One region of the Ectopseudomonas khazarica genome, then DNA from elsewhere that is predicted to be linked to it. Evidence: predicted binding sites of a transcription regulator. Region 1 holds the regulator's gene; the other holds the start of a gene.
What was found. The regulator LexA, encoded in region 1, represses DNA repair genes until DNA is damaged. The targets are predictions, from matches to a motif close to CTGTNTNNNNANACAG.

Region 1 (7,628 bases):
GGTTGTTCCGGGGCCCGTATCTCCGGTACCCTGCTCAACGTCATGAAGCAGAACGGCGGCACCCTGGGTGTCTCCACCATGTGCGTGGGCCTTGGCCAAGGCATCACCACCGTCTTCGAGCGCGTTTAAGCGCTAGCGGACACGAAACCGGGGCCCAGTGCCCCGGTTTTGCTTTTTACGGCTTTTCACTTCGGGAACCCCTTCAATGCAGTTGCAGTCAGGACTCTATCGCCATTACAAAGGCCCGCAGTACCGTGTATTCGGTGTGGCGCGGCATTCCGAGAGCGAGGAAGAGGTCGTGGTCTACCAGGCGCTGTACGGCGAGTTCGGCCTCTGGGTGCGACCGCTGAGCATGTTCTGCGAGGAGGTCGAGGTGGACGGCAAGCGCGTTCCACGCTTTGCTTTGATTCAGGCTGAAGTCAGCCCGATTGGGGCGCATCAAGTCTGACTGCGCAGACCCTGCGCTTGACCTTCGCTTGGTCGCCACTATATATAGCGGGGCCTTAGAGGGCGTCTGCAAATTGCTGCACTCGGCCATGCTGCGTTGAAACCAGCCTCAAAATGCTCATGTACAGCTCGTACACAGCACTTTCTCGACTGTTTTCGCTTTGCCTGACCTTCGCTCGCTGTTTTGTAAACACCCTCGGCTCCGTGCCTTCTATATTTCGCAATTCAGGAATTTTCTGATCCATGGGCAAATCGCTGGTCATCGTGGAATCCCCGGCCAAGGCCAAGACCATCAACAAGTACCTGGGCAACCAGTACGTGGTGAAGTCGAGCATCGGCCACATCCGTGACCTGCCTACCAGTGGCTCGGCAAGCGCCAACAAGGAGCCTGCCAAGCGCGGCAAGGCGGCCGGCGAAGCCCCGGCGCTGTCGCCCAAGGAAAAGGCCAAACGTCAGCTGTTCGCGCGCATGGGGGTCGACCCCGAGCATGGCTGGAAGGCCAAGTACGAGATCCTGCCCGGCAAGGAAAAGGTGATCGACGAACTGCGTCGTCTGGCCAAGGATGCCGACACCATCTATCTCGCGACCGACTTGGACCGTGAAGGGGAAGCCATCGCCTGGCACCTGCGCGAGTCCATCGGCGGTGATGACGCCCGTTACAAGCGCGTGGTGTTCAACGAGATCACCAAGAAGGCGATTCAGGAAGCCTTCTCCAGGCCCGGCGACCTGGATATCAACCGCGTCAACGCGCAGCAGGCACGGCGCTTCCTCGATCGCGTGGTGGGCTACATGGTCTCGCCGCTGCTGTGGGCGAAGATCGCGCGTGGTCTGTCTGCCGGTCGCGTGCAATCGGTCGCCGTGAAGCTGGTGGTGGCGCGCGAGAAAGAGATCCGTGCCTTCGTGCCGGAAGAATACTGGGAAGTACACGCCGACCTCGGTACCGCGAAGAACGCCAAGGTGCGTTTCGAGGTGGTGCGCGAAAAGGGCGCGGCCTTCAAGCCGGTCAACGAGGCCCAGGCCATGGCCGCGCTGGAGAAGCTCAAGGCTTCCAGCTACAGCGTGGCCAAGCGTGAGGACCGTCCGACCAGCAGCAAGCCTTCGGCGCCCTTCATCACCTCCACCCTGCAGCAGGCGGCGAGCAACCGCCTGGGCTTCGGTGTGAAGAAAACCATGATGATGGCCCAGCGTCTGTACGAGGCCGGCTACATCACCTACATGCGTACCGACTCGACCAACCTGTCCGCCGACGCCGTGGAGATGGTGCGTGGCTTCATCGGCAGCGAGTACGGCGACAAGTACCTGCCGGGCAAGCCCAACCTCTACTCGAGCAAGGAAGGCGCTCAGGAGGCGCACGAAGCGATTCGTCCGTCCGACGTCAACCTGCGCCCGACCCAGCTGTCCGGCATGGAGCGTGATGCCGAGCGCCTGTATGACCTGATCTGGCGCCAGTTCGTGGCCTGCCAGATGCCGCCGGCCGAATACCTGTCCACCAGCGTCACCGTGGCGGCTGGCGATTTCGAGCTGCGTGCCAAGGGGCGCATCCTCAAGTTCGACGGTTACACCCGTGTGCTGCCGCAGCAGAGCAAGCCCGGTGAAGACGACGTACTGCCGGAAATGAAGGAAGGCGAGGGCCTCAAGCTGATCCAGCTCGACCCCAGCCAGCACTTCACCAAGCCGCCGGCGCGCTACTCCGAAGCGAGCCTGGTCAAGGAGCTGGAGAAGCGTGGCATCGGCCGTCCGTCCACCTACGCGGCGATCATTTCCACCATTCAGGATCGTGGCTACGTGACGGTGCACAACCGTCGCTTCTACGCCGAGAAGATGGGCGACATCGTCACCGAGCGTCTCGACGAGAGCTTCGCCAACCTCATGGACTACGGCTTTACCGCCACCATGGAAGAGCATCTGGATGATGTCGCCCAGGGCGAGCGCGAGTGGAAGCATCTGCTCGACGAGTTCTACGCCGACTTCAAGAAGAAGCTCGAAGTGGCGGAAGCGGGCGAGGGTGGCATGCGTGCCAACCAGCCGACCCTGACCGACATCCCCTGTCGCGAGTGCGGCCGGCCGATGATGATTCGTACCGCCTCCACGGGGGTGTTCCTCGGCTGCTCCGGCTATGCGCTGCCGCCGAAGGAGCGCTGCAAGGCCACCATCAACCTGGTGCCGGGCGACGAGATCGCCGCGGACGACGAGGGCGAGTCCGAATCCCGCGTGCTGCTGGGCAAGCATCGCTGCCCGATCTGTTCCACGGCGATGGATGCCTACCTGCTGGATGAAACCCGCAAGCTGCATATCTGCGGGAACAACCCCGATTGCACCGGCTACGAGATCGAGCAGGGCCAGTATCGCATCAAGGGCTACGAAGGCCCGAGTCTGGAGTGCGACAAGTGCGGCAGCGAGATGCAGCTCAAGACCGGCCGTTTCGGCAAGTTCTTCGGCTGTACCAATGCCAGCTGCAAGAACACCCGCAAGCTGCTGAAGAACGGCGAGGCGGCACCGCCGAAGATGGACAAGGTGGAGATGCCGGAACTCAGGTGCGAGAAGGTGGATGACACCTACGTGCTGCGCGACGGCGCCTCGGGCCTCTTCCTCGCCGCCAGCCAGTTCCCGAAGAACCGCGAGACCCGTGCTCCGCTGGTGCTGGAAATCGTGCCGCACAAGCAGGAGATCGATCCCAAGTACCACTTCCTCTGCGATGCCCCGCAGAAGGACCCGGACGGCCGCCCGGCGGTGATTCGCTACAGCCGCAAGACCAAGGAGCAGTACGTGCAGTCCGAGGTCGACGGCAAGCCGACCGGCTGGCGCGCCTTCTTCGATGGCGGCAAGTGGAAGGTCGAGGACAAGCGCTGAGTTCAGCATCCTGACGAAATGCGCGCCGGCAATGGCCGGCGCGCGTACCATGGCTCGATCTGCAGTGGAGGTCGCCGCAATGGCCAAAGAAATCTACACCCGCACCAACCAGAAGATCTTCTTCGCCGGTATCGCCCTGGATAACTGGCGCAAGGCCGAAGGCTCCGCCGCGTTCAACGTGCAGGCGCTGGTGCAGGCCGAGCGCGAGGCGGCGCTGTTCCACCTGTATGGCGCGCTTCTCGGCGTGTGCCACGAGATCGTCGGTTACTACCGCATGAGCGATGCGGCCCCTTCGCGGGTCGAGGCCTTCGTCCAGCAGGCGGTGCTCGATGGCGCGCCCAGCCCCGAGCTGGCCGAGCTGGTCGAGCTGGCGCAGCAGCGTGAAACCTGGCTGGCGCAGCTGCTGGCGGCCTATGCGGCGCTGTTCCAGCCGCCGCGTGAGGAGCGCAAGGCCAAGGTCGACCCGGCGATGCCGCTGATCACGGCGGTCAGTGTCGGTGAGGAGCCGGTGGAGCTGAGTGTCGACGACATCGACGCCTGGCGTCAGCAGCTCAAGACCCTGGTGCTGCGTTTCCGCGAAGGCCTCAGTGAGTGCTGATCGGGTTTAACTGGACCAGTGGGCTGGGGGTGACCCCGACTGACTGTTACAATGTCGTGTTTTTGCACAGAGACTGAGCCATGCCTACATCCTTCCTGGAAATCGTCGAACTGCCCGATGGGCGTATCGCCCTGCGCCGCGCAGAAGATGAAGAGGCCCTGGTCACTCTGGACTTCTCCGCTGATGCCAAGGCCTTTCTGCAGGGGCAGCACATCGAAGTGGCCAAGGCCATGCTGAACGTGGGTGTGCAGATGGCCGGGCGCATGGCCGAGGGCGGCTTCGTCGGCGAAGAAGATGAGCCTCGCGTCCTGCACTGATCGACGGCGATGAATCAACGAAAACGGGGCTCCAGTGGAGCCCCGTTTGCGTTTCTGGGAAGCGTCAGCCCAGGCTGATGTTCAGACTCTGAGCACCGCCGGTCTGCGCGGCCTGCGCCAGGCGCTGGCGGGTGCTGCGCTCGACAGGATGCAGCCAGCTGATGACGGTATGGCTGCGGCCCAGCTTGAGCGCTTCCTCGGCCAGCTCGAGGGCGTCCTGCCCCTGGCGTGGCTGCAGCAGCAGGATGCGTTCGCGATTCAGGCCGGCGTCACGCAGCCAGGCCTGGGTCAGGCTGGCAGGCGGCGCGACCAGCGTCAGCCAGCGCGCATCCTGGTTCTGGCTCAGTTCACGGAGGATCGGTGCCAGCAAATGCAGGCAGTGGCCGGCCGTGCCGCGAAGGGCGAGCTCGCTGAATGCCTGATCGTCGACCACACCGGCTTCGGCAGGTGCCTCGTGCGGGGTGTCGGCGAGAAAGGCGTTGAACAGCGGGAGCTGTGAACGTTCGAACGACTGCTGCATGTGCATGGCGTCTCCTTAGCGGCGAATCACGCCGACACTCAAACCTTCGATGACCAGGTCCTGGTGCTCCAGGTCGACCTCGATCGGGGCGAACTCGGGGTTCTCGGCAATCAGCCAGACCTTGTTGCCTTCGCGCTTGAAGCGCTTGACCGTGACTTCGTCGTCGATGCGGGCGACGACGATCTGGCCGTTGCGTGCCTCGCGAGTGGTGTGCACGGCGAGCAGGTCACCATCGAAGATGCCGATGTCCTTCATGCTCATGCCGCGTACGCGCAGCAGGTAGTCGGCCTTGGGCTGAAAGAAGGTCGGGTTGATCTGGCAGGATTCCTCCACGTGCTGCTGGGCGAGAATCGGCGCACCAGCGGCCACCCGGCCGATGACCGGCAGGCCCTCGTCTTCGTTCGCTGCGCCGGCCTCGAAGCCGGGGATGCGAATGCCACGGGAGGCGCCCGGGGTCATCTCGATCGCCCCCTTGCGGGCCAGGGCCTTGAGGTGCTCCTCGGCGGCATTGGGCGACTTGAAGCCCAGTTCCTGGGCGATCTCCGCGCGGGTCGGCGGGTAGCCGTTGTCTTCCAGGCAGCGTTTGATGAAGGCGAGAATCTCGGCTTGGCGGGGCGTCAGTTTCAGCATGGCTGGGCTCTGTCTTTTTATACAGTGACTGGGATTATATACAGTAAGGCGGGCTTGGCAACGGCCAATTTTCATGCGCCGGTCGCGCCGCGTGTTACCCGCACGGGTCAATTGACGTCTGTGCTGTTATAAGCTGTGACCAGCCGGCCAAAAGACGGCTCATGCGGCTTGACATTTCGATACGCTGAAACGTATGTTTCAAACAAGTGTTTGTCAGGTGATAGCTCATGGCCCAGTCGGAAACCGTTGAACGCATTCTCGATGCTGCAGAACAGCTGTTCGCGGAGAAAGGTTTCGCCGAGACCTCGCTTCGTCTGATCACCAGCAAGGCGGGGGTCAACCTGGCAGCCGTCAACTATCACTTCGGCTCCAAGAAGGCGCTGATCCAGGCGGTGTTCTCGCGTTTCCTCGGGCCGTTCTGTACCAGCCTGGAGAAGGAACTCGACCGTCGCCAGGCGAAGACGGAAAACCAGGCCACGCTCGAGGAGCTGCTGGAACTGCTCGTCGAGCAGGCACTGGCGGTCAAGCCGCGCAGCGGCAACGACCTTTCCATCTTCATGCGTCTGCTCGGCCTGGCCTTCAGCCAGAGCCAGGGGCACCTGCGCAAGTACCTGGAAGAGGTCTACGGCAAGGTGTTCCGTCGCTACATGCTGCTGGTGCATGAAACCGCGCCGCGCATCCCGCCGCTGGAGCTGTTCTGGCGCGTGCACTTCATGCTCGGCGCGGCGGCGTTCAGCATGTCCGGGATCAAGGCGCTGCGCGCCATGGCCGAGACCGATTTCGGCGTCAATACCTCCATCGAGCAGGTGATGAGGATGATGGTGCCGTTCCTGGCCGCCGGCATGCGCTCGGACTCCGGTGTGGACGATCCCGCGCTGGCGGGGGCTCAGCTCAAGCCCCGCAGCAAGACGCCCAGCGCTACGCCCAAGGTTTGATGCCGGGGCAGGTGGGCTTGGCTTGGCCCTTCGGCTAAGCTAGCGGCCCATGTCCGATCTCGATCTGCTGCATATCTCTCTCGCTGACCAGACCCTCTATGGCCTTGGCGCCGGCCAGCTGCTGCTGCGCCTGCCTGTCTCCACGGCGCTGAACGGCCCCGGTGAGCGCAACGGCTCCGGCTGCACGCCACGTGGCCTGCACCAGGTGCGGGCGAAGATCGGCGCTGGCCTGCCGCTGGCCGCCGTGCTGCGCGGCAGACGCTGGACCGGTGAGGTCTGGTCCGCGCAGCTGCATCAGCAGTTTCCCGACCGCGACTGGATTCTCACCCGCATTCTCTGGCTCAGCGGCCTGGAGCCCGGGCGCAACCGTTTGGGTGAGGTGGACAGCTTTCGCCGCTATATCTATCTGCATGGCACGCCGGATACGGAACCCATGGGCACGCCGCTGTCTCATGGCTGCGTCCGGCTGCGCAATACCGACATGTTGGCGCTGTTCGAGCGTGTGCCCGTGCATTGCCGGGTGCGTATCGACGAGGCGCCATGCCCGCAGTGGGCTGCGGACCACGATTTTCAGTAAGGAATACCTGCATGCAAGGCTCATTGATGATGGATGTCGCTGGCACCTGGCTGACCGCCGAGGATCGCCAGATGCTGCGCCAGCCCGAGGTGGGTGGCCTGATCATTTTTGCCCGCAATATCGAATCGCCGCGCCAGGTGCGCGAGCTGTGCCAGAGCATTCGTGCCGTGCGCCCGGACCTGCTGCTGGCTGTGGATCAGGAAGGCGGGCGGGTGCAGCGCCTGCGCCAGGGTTTCCTGCGTCTGCCGGCGATGCGCGCCATCGCCGACAATCACAACGCCGAGGAGCTGGCCGAGCACTGCGGCTGGCTGATGGCGACCGAGGTACTGGCCGTCGGCCTGGATCTCAGCTTCGCGCCGGTACTCGACCTCGATCATCAGCGCAGCGCGGTGGTCGGCAGTCGTGCCTTCGAGGGAGACCCGCAGCGTGCCACGCAGCTGGCTGCGGCGTTCATCCGTGGCATGCAGCAGGCGGGCATGGCGGCGACCGGCAAGCACTTCCCCGGGCATGGCTGGGCCGAGGCCGACTCCCACGTGGCGATTCCCGTCGACGAGCGCAGCCTGGAGGACATTCGTGCCTGTGACATGCAGCCGTTCCGGCGGTTGTCCGGCCAGCTCGATGCGGTGATGCCGGCGCATGTGATCTACCCTCAGGTGGACGAGCAGCCGGCCGGCTTCTCCCGCCGCTGGCTGCAGGACATCCTGCGCGGTGAGCTGGGTTTCGACGGGGTGATCTTCAGCGACGACCTGTCCAT
Region 2 (7,628 bases), 2.5 Mb from region 1:
CCTGTCGGTGCCGGTCGGCACCACGGTGCGCGAGGCGGCGCTGCGCTCCGGCATGCAGCAGTTCTTTCCCGAACTGGATCTGCAGCAGGCGCCGCTGGGCATCTTCGGCAAGGCGGTCGGCAAGCCGGAGGAACGCGAGCTGGTCGAGGGGGAGCGAGTGGAGATCTACCGCCCGCTGATCGCCGACCCGAAAGAGGTGCGCAAGCAGCGTGCGGCCAAGGCCAAGGCCCGGGAAGAGGGCGACGAGTCGGCCTGAGGCACAGCGCTTGCTGCCACGTGGCGAGCAGACATGAAAAAGCCCGGAGCGAGTCCGGGCTTTTTCATGTCTGGGTGTTACTGCGGTTCGGTGTCCAGCGGCTCCGGCGTCGGTACCGGCACGGTTTCCACCTGGTCGACTTCGCGCTGGATCTGCTCGAGCAGCGAGCCAGGTGCTGGCGGCGTGTCGTCCTGTGGCTTGGCCTGCGGCTGCGTACTGGTGGTATCGCTGTCCTGGCCAAGGATGGCCTGGTCGCGGCTTACGCCGGGCATGAAGTCGCCGGCCAGGCCGACCAGCTGGTCGCTACCGTCGAAGACCAGGCTGACGCGTTCCTGCAGGCGCTGACCGCCGCCTGGCTGGATGCTGTAGAGATAATCCCAGCGATCGGCATGGAAGGTGTCGGTGATCAGCGGGTTGCCCATGATAAACCGCACTTGGCGTCGGGTCATTCCGGGACGCAGCTGGTCTATCATGTCCTGTGTCACGACATTGCCCTGTTGAATGTCGATCTTGTAAACCCCGGGGAATGAACAACCGGCGAGTGCGAAGAGCCCGGTCAGCGACAGGCTGGTCAGCAAGAGCTTGGTTTTTTGCATCGGAGGGTGACTTCCACTATCTTGGGCAACTTGAACCCCGGATCATACCCGTATTGAAGGGTGCTGCGAAACAGCATCCATGAGAAAGCAGACCATGGTTGAAAATAACGAACTGCGCAAAGCTGGACTGAAGGTGACTCTGCCACGGGTCAAGATCCTGCAGATGCTCGACAACGCCGAGCACCGTCACATGAGTGCGGAAGATGTCTACAAGGCACTGATGGAGGCAGGCGAGGACGTCGGCCTGGCGACCGTCTACCGCGTACTGACCCAGTTCGAGGCGGCGGGCCTGGTGGTTCGCCACAACTTCGACGGTGGCCATGCGGTATTCGAACTGGCCGACAGCGGCCATCACGACCATATGGTCTGTGTGGATTCCGGTGAGGTGATCGAGTTCTTCGACGCCGAGATCGAGAAGCGCCAGAAGGAAATCGTGCGTGAGCATGGCTTCGAACTGGTCGATCACAACCTGGTGTTGTACGTACGCAAGAAGAGCTGATGCTTCTGCTGCGATGAAAAAGGCGACCCTCGGGTCGCCTTTTTATTTATTGGGCTCGGGAGCCGTGCCCGGTTGCCGGTCGTGACGCCGGGCCTGCTTCACCCGGGCTGCGGCGACGGCCTGTCTCAGGCGGCCTGGGCGCTGGTGACCATCTTGCGCGCGTGCGCCAGGGATTCTTCGGTCAGGTCGACGCCGCCGAGCATGCGCGCGATTTCCTCGACGCGGCCGTTCTCGTCCAGTCTGCTCACGGCCGTGGACGTGGCCTCTTCGCCGCGGCGCTTGTGGACGAACAGGTGCTGATGGCCCTGGGCAGCCACCTGGGGCAGGTGGGTCACGCAGAGGACCTGGCCGCGCTCGCCCAGGCGGCGCAGCAGTTGCCCGACGACCTCGGCGGTCGGGCCGCCAATGCCGACGTCCACTTCGTCGAAGACCAACGTCGGGACGCGCGAGGTCTGTGCGGTGATCACCTGGATTGCCAGGCTGATACGTGACAGCTCGCCACCCGAGGCCACCTTGGCCAGGCCGCGCAACGGTTGGCCGGGGTTGGCGCTGACCAGGAATTCCACGGTTTCCAGGCCATTGGCCTGTGGCTCTTCGCTGTTCATGCTCTGCAGCTGGATGCTGAAACGCCCGCCGGGCATGCCCAGTGCCTGCATTTCCTGCTCGACGGCTGCGGCCAGGCGCTCAGCGGCGCTGCCGCGCAGCGCGCTGAGTTCGGCGGCCTTCTCCTGGTAATGACGGGCGTAGGCGGCCAGTTCCTCGGCCAGGCGTTCGCTGGCCTGGTCGTCGGCATTGAGGCTCTCCAGTTCCTCGAACAGTCGTTGCTGCAGGGCGGCCAGCTCGGTGGGCTGGATGCGGTGCTTGCGGGCGAGGGTGTAGATGGTGTCCAGGCGTTCTTCGAGGTACTGCTGGCGTTGCGGGTCGGCGTCGAAGTGATCGACGAAGCGGTTCAGTTCGCCCACGGCCTCCTCGACCTGGATCTGCGCGCTGGCCAGCAGGTTGCTCGCTTCGCCCAGCGCGCCGCCCTGGCCGCCAAAGGCGCCAAGCCGGTTGAGGCTGGCGGTCAGCGCCGACAGCACGTTGCCGGCATCGCTTTCGCTGCACAGCTCGAGTACCTGGCGACAGGCACCGAGCAGCGCTTCGGCATTGCTCAGAGCCTTGTGTTCGCGCTCCAGCTCGTCCAGTTCGTTCTCGCCCAGGGCCAGGTTTTCCATTTCTTCCAGCTGGTAGCTGAGCAGCTGGTGGCGGGCGCGCTGCTCGTCACCCTGGCTGGAAATGCGCTGCAGGTCGTTGCGCGTCTGCTTCCAGCGCTGTGCGGCCAGCTGCACCTGGCGCGCCAGCTCCTGGCTGCCGGCGTACTCGTCGAGCAGGCGGCGGTGGGTGTCGCTCTTGAGCAGCGACTGGTGTTCATGTTGGCTGTGGATGTCGATGATCAGCTCGCCGAGCGCCTTGAGGTCGGCTTGCGGGCAGGGGCTGCCGTTGATGTAGCCGCGCGAGCGGCCCTCGGCGGTGATCACCCGGCGCAGGATGCACGGGCCGTCGCTGTCCAGGTCGCGCTCGGCGAGCCAGCTGCGGGCTTCGGGGATCTCCGCCAGGTCGAAGCTGGCGAGGATGTCGGCCTTGTCCGCGCCGGGGCGCACCACGCCGCTGTCGGCACGGTCGCCCAGGCACAGACCGAGGGCATCGAGCATGATCGACTTGCCGGCACCGGTCTCGCCGCTGATGGCGCTCATGCCGGCATCCAGCTCGAGGTCCAGGTGGTCGACGATGGCGTAGTTGTGTATGGACAGGTGCACCAGCATGGCGAACGCTCCCGAATTTGATGTCTGGTTATTTATACAGTGTTTTTTCTTTCCCTGACAATCCTCCTCTATCGCCCCTTGAAAGCTGTGGATTTGACTCCATATAGGCGGGCAGGTGCGCGGGCCGGACTCGCGCCGATTCATTCGAGAGGAGATAGGCATGGCTGACGAACAGAACCTGGATACGCAGAACCCCGAGGCTCAGGCGGCCGAGAATGTCGCGCCGAGCGATGACCTGGCGGCTCGCGTGCAGGCACTGGAAGAGCAGCTGGCTGCAGCGCAGGACCAGTCGCTGCGCATGGCGGCCGAGCTGCAGAACGTGCGTCGTCGCGCCGAGCAGGACGTGGAGAAGGCGCACAAGTTCGCCCTGGAAAAATTCGCCAACGACCTGCTGCCGGTCGTCGACAGCCTGGAACGTGGTCTGGAGCTGTCCAGCCCGGACGACGAGGCGATCAAGGGCGTGCGCGAGGGCATGCAACTGACCCTCAAGCTGTTCATCGACACCCTGGCGCGTCATCAGTTGGAAACGCTGGACCCGCATGGCGCTCCGTTCAACCCGGAGCATCACCAGGCCATGGCGATGGAAGAGAGTGTCAACGTCGAGCCGAACTCGGTGCTCAAGGTGTTCCAGAAGGGCTACCTGCTCAACGGCCGCCTGCTGCGCCCGGCCATGGTCGTGGTGAGCAAGGCGCCGACCACGCCGCCGCCGTCCATCGACGAGCAGGCTTGAAATTTTCGGGGGCGACCCCATTTCTGAGTCAAGCGTTTTAGTGCTACCGGCGCCTGCGAAGCGAGGCGACGGAAAAATCAAAGTTTCGGGAGAATTTTCATGGGCAAAATCATCGGTATCGACCTGGGGACCACCAACTCCTGCGTCTCCATTCTGGAAAACGGCAACGTCAAGGTGCTGGAGAACGCCGAAGGCGCTCGCACCACGCCGTCCATCATCGCTTACGCCAACGACGGCGAAACCCTGGTTGGCCAGTCGGCCAAGCGCCAGGCCGTGACCAATCCGCACAACACCCTGTATGCGGTGAAGCGTCTGATCGGTCGTCGTTTCGACGAGGATGTCGTGCAGAAAGACATCCAGATGGTTCCGTACAAGATCGTCAAGGCTGACAACAACGACGCCTGGGTCGAGGTCAACGGCCAGAAGATGGCCCCGCCGCAGATCAGCGCCGAAGTGCTGAAGAAGATGAAGAAGACCGCTGAGGACTACCTTGGCGAGCCGGTCACCGAAGCGGTGATCACCGTTCCGGCCTACTTCAACGACAGCCAGCGTCAGGCCACCAAGGATGCCGGTCGCATCGCCGGTCTGGACGTCAAGCGCATCATCAACGAGCCGACCGCGGCTGCGCTGGCCTATGGCATGGACAAGGCCAAGGGCGACCACACCGTGATCGTCTATGACCTGGGTGGCGGTACCTTCGACGTGTCGGTGATCGAGATCGCCGAGGTCGACGGTGAGCACCAGTTCGAAGTGCTGGCCACCAACGGTGACACCTTCCTCGGTGGCGAGGACTTCGACATTCGCCTGATCGACTACCTCGTCGACGAGTTCAAGAAAGAAACCGGCATGAACCTCAAGGGCGACCCGCTGGCGATGCAGCGTCTGAAGGAAGCTGCCGAGAAGGCCAAGATCGAGCTGTCCTCGAGCCAGCAGACCGACGTCAACCTGCCGTACATCACTGCAGACGCCAGCGGTCCGAAGCACCTGAACGTGAAGATCTCCCGCTCCAAGCTGGAGTCGCTGGTCGAGGACCTGGTGCAGCGCACCATCGAGCCGTGCCGCACCGCGCTGAAGGATGCCGGCATCGACGTCAGCAAGATCGACGACGTGATCCTGGTCGGTGGTCAGACCCGCATGCCGCTGGTGCAGAAGACCGTTGCCGAGTTCTTCGGCAAGGAGCCGCGCAAGGACGTCAACCCGGACGAAGCCGTGGCCATGGGCGCTGCCATTCAGGGCGCGGTACTGGCCGGTGACGTCAAGGACGTGCTGCTGCTGGACGTTTCCCCGCTGACCCTGGGTATCGAAACCATGGGCGGCGTGATGACCGCGCTGATCGAGAAGAACACCACCATCCCGACCAAGAAGTCGCAGGTGTTCTCCACCGCCGACGACAACCAGAGCGCCGTGACCATTCACGTGCTGCAGGGCGAGCGCAAGCAGGCGGCGCAGAACAAGTCCCTCGGCAAGTTCGACCTGGCCGAGATTCCGCCGGCTCCGCGTGGCGTGCCGCAGATCGAAGTGACCTTCGATATCGATGCCAACGGCATCCTGCACGTGTCCGCCAAGGACAAGGCCACTGGCAAGCAGCAGTCCATCGTGATCAAGGCCAACTCCGGTCTGTCCGAGGAAGAGATCGAGCAGATGGTGCGTGACGCCGAGGCCAACGCCGAGGAAGACCGCAAGTTCGAAGAGCTGGCCACTGCGCGCAACCAGGGCGACCAGCTAGTGCACGCCACCCGCAAGATGCTCACCGAGGCGGGCGACAAGGCGACTGCCGAGGAGAAGGCCGCCATCGAGAAAGCCATCGGCGAACTGGAAGTCGCACTGAAGGGCGACGACAAGGAAGCCATCGAGGCCAAGATGAACGCCCTGTCCGAGGCCACCACGCCGCTGGCGCAGAAGATGTACGCCGAGCAGCCGCAAGCCGGTGCCGCCCAGGCGGACGCCGGTGACGCCAAGGATGCCGGTGACGACGTGGTCGACGCTGAGTTCGAAGAGGTCAAGGAGAACAAGTAAGGGATGCGCGCACGCCTTTCGCCCCTCCGGGAGCGAAGGGCGTGTCGCCCTCTGCTTTTCGCTCCGCCGTCGCATCTGGCGGTCAGGATACGCCGCGCGGGAGCCTTCTCCCGCGTCGGCGTATCTGGAGCTCACGAATCTGAGAGTGCAGCACAACTATGGCAAAACGAGACTATTACGAGGTTCTGGGGGTCGAGCGCGGCGCCAGTGAGGCCGAGCTGAAGAAGGCCTATCGGCGCCTGGCGATGAAGTTCCACCCGGACCGCAACCCGGACGACAAGGAAGCGGAGGAGAAATTCAAGGAGGCCAACGAGGCCTACGAGGTGCTCTCCGACGCCAGCAAGCGCTCGGCCTATGACCAGTACGGGCATGCCGGGGTCGATCCGCAGATGGGCGGTGGCGCCGGCGCCGGTTTCGGCGGCGCCAACTTCTCCGACATCTTCGGCGACGTGTTCAGCGATTTCTTCGGTGGTGGCGGTCGCGGCGGTTCGCGCGGCGGCGCCCAGCGTGGCAGTGACCTGCGCTATACCTTGGAGCTGGACCTGGAAGAAGCCGTGCGCGGCACCACCGTGACCATTCGCGTGCCGACCCTGGTGGGTTGCAAGACCTGCGATGGCTCCGGCGCCAAGAAGGGCACCAGCCCGGTGACCTGTACCACCTGCGGTGGTATCGGTCAGGTACGCATGCAGCAGGGCTTCTTCTCCGTGCAGCAGACCTGCCCGCGTTGCCACGGCAGCGGCAAGATGATCACCGACCCCTGTGGTAGCTGCCATGGCCAGGGGCGCGTGGAAGAGAGCAAGACGCTGTCGGTCAAGGTGCCGCCAGGTGTCGATACCGGTGATCGCATCCGCCTGTCCGGCGAAGGCGAGGCCGGCGCCCATGGCGGCCCGGCTGGTGACCTCTATGTGGTGGTCAACGTCCGTGAGCATGCGATCTTCCAGCGCGATGGTAAGCATCTGTACTGCGAAGTGCCGATCAGCTTCGCCGACGCGGCGCTGGGTGGCGAGCTGGAAGTGCCGACCCTCGACGGCCGGGTCAAGCTGAAGATTCCGGAAGGCACCCAGACCGGCAAGCTGTTCCGTCTGCGCGGCAAGGGCGTGGCCCCGGTGCGCGGTGGTGCGGCCGGTGACCTGATGTGCCGTGTCGCGGTGGAGACGCCGGTCAACCTGACCAAGCGTCAGCGCGAGCTGCTCGAGGAGTTCCGCAAGTCGCTGCAGGGCGACGACTCCCACTCGCCCAAGGCCAGTGGCTGGTTCGAAGGCGTCAAGCGCTTCTTCGGCGACGTTTAATTGAGCGGCAAGCCACAGGCGACAGGCTGCAAGAGACTCTTGCGCTTGGCCTGTGGCTTGAAGCCTGCAGCTTGGAGCTGATGTTATGCAACGTATTGCAGTGATGGGCGCCGCCGGGCGCATGGGCAAGACCCTGATCGAAGCCGTGAGCCAGGCCGAGGGCGCGAAGCTCAGCGCGGCCATCGACCGTGCCGACAGCAGCCTGATCGGTGCCGACGCGGGCGAGCTGGTCGGGCTGGGCAAGATCGGTGTGACGCTGGCCGGTGAGCTGGCGGCGGTGGTCGATGATTTCGACGTGCTGATCGACTTCACCCATCCCTCGGTAACGCTGAAGAACCTGGAAGTCTGCCGTCAGGCCGGCAAGGCCATGGTCATCGGCACCACCGGCTTCACCCCGGAGGAGAAGCAGCTGCTGAGCGAGGCGGCCAGGCAGATTCCCA

Region 2: the regulator LexA is predicted to act here: its motif matches at 3,178-3,193, upstream of recN (DNA repair protein RecN).

Annotation. Positions count from the first base shown of each region.
Region 1 is NZ_CP068551.1:1,751,007-1,758,634, forward strand. It holds gene fadA (acetyl-CoA C-acyltransferase FadA) at 1-129, shown strand, start outside; gene JLK41_RS08165 (DUF1653 domain-containing protein) at 206-448, shown strand; gene topA (type I DNA topoisomerase) at 691-3,297, shown strand; gene JLK41_RS08175 (DUF6586 family protein) at 3,377-3,895, shown strand; gene JLK41_RS08180 (hypothetical protein) at 3,976-4,212, shown strand; gene sulA (SOS-induced cell division inhibitor SulA) at 4,277-4,738, opposite strand; gene lexA (transcriptional repressor LexA) at 4,748-5,362, opposite strand; gene JLK41_RS08195 (TetR/AcrR family transcriptional regulator) at 5,590-6,297, shown strand; gene JLK41_RS08200 (L,D-transpeptidase) at 6,347-6,874, shown strand; gene nagZ (beta-N-acetylhexosaminidase) at 6,886-7,628, shown strand, end outside.
Region 2 is NZ_CP068551.1:4,265,370-4,272,997, reverse strand. It holds gene JLK41_RS20115 (RnfH family protein) at 1-256, shown strand, start outside; gene JLK41_RS20110 (outer membrane protein assembly factor BamE) at 334-852, opposite strand; gene fur (ferric iron uptake transcriptional regulator) at 947-1,351, shown strand; gene recN (DNA repair protein RecN) at 1,477-3,153, opposite strand; gene grpE (nucleotide exchange factor GrpE) at 3,314-3,883, shown strand; gene dnaK (molecular chaperone DnaK) at 3,983-5,899, shown strand; gene dnaJ (molecular chaperone DnaJ) at 6,058-7,188, shown strand; gene dapB (4-hydroxy-tetrahydrodipicolinate reductase) at 7,274-7,628, shown strand, end outside.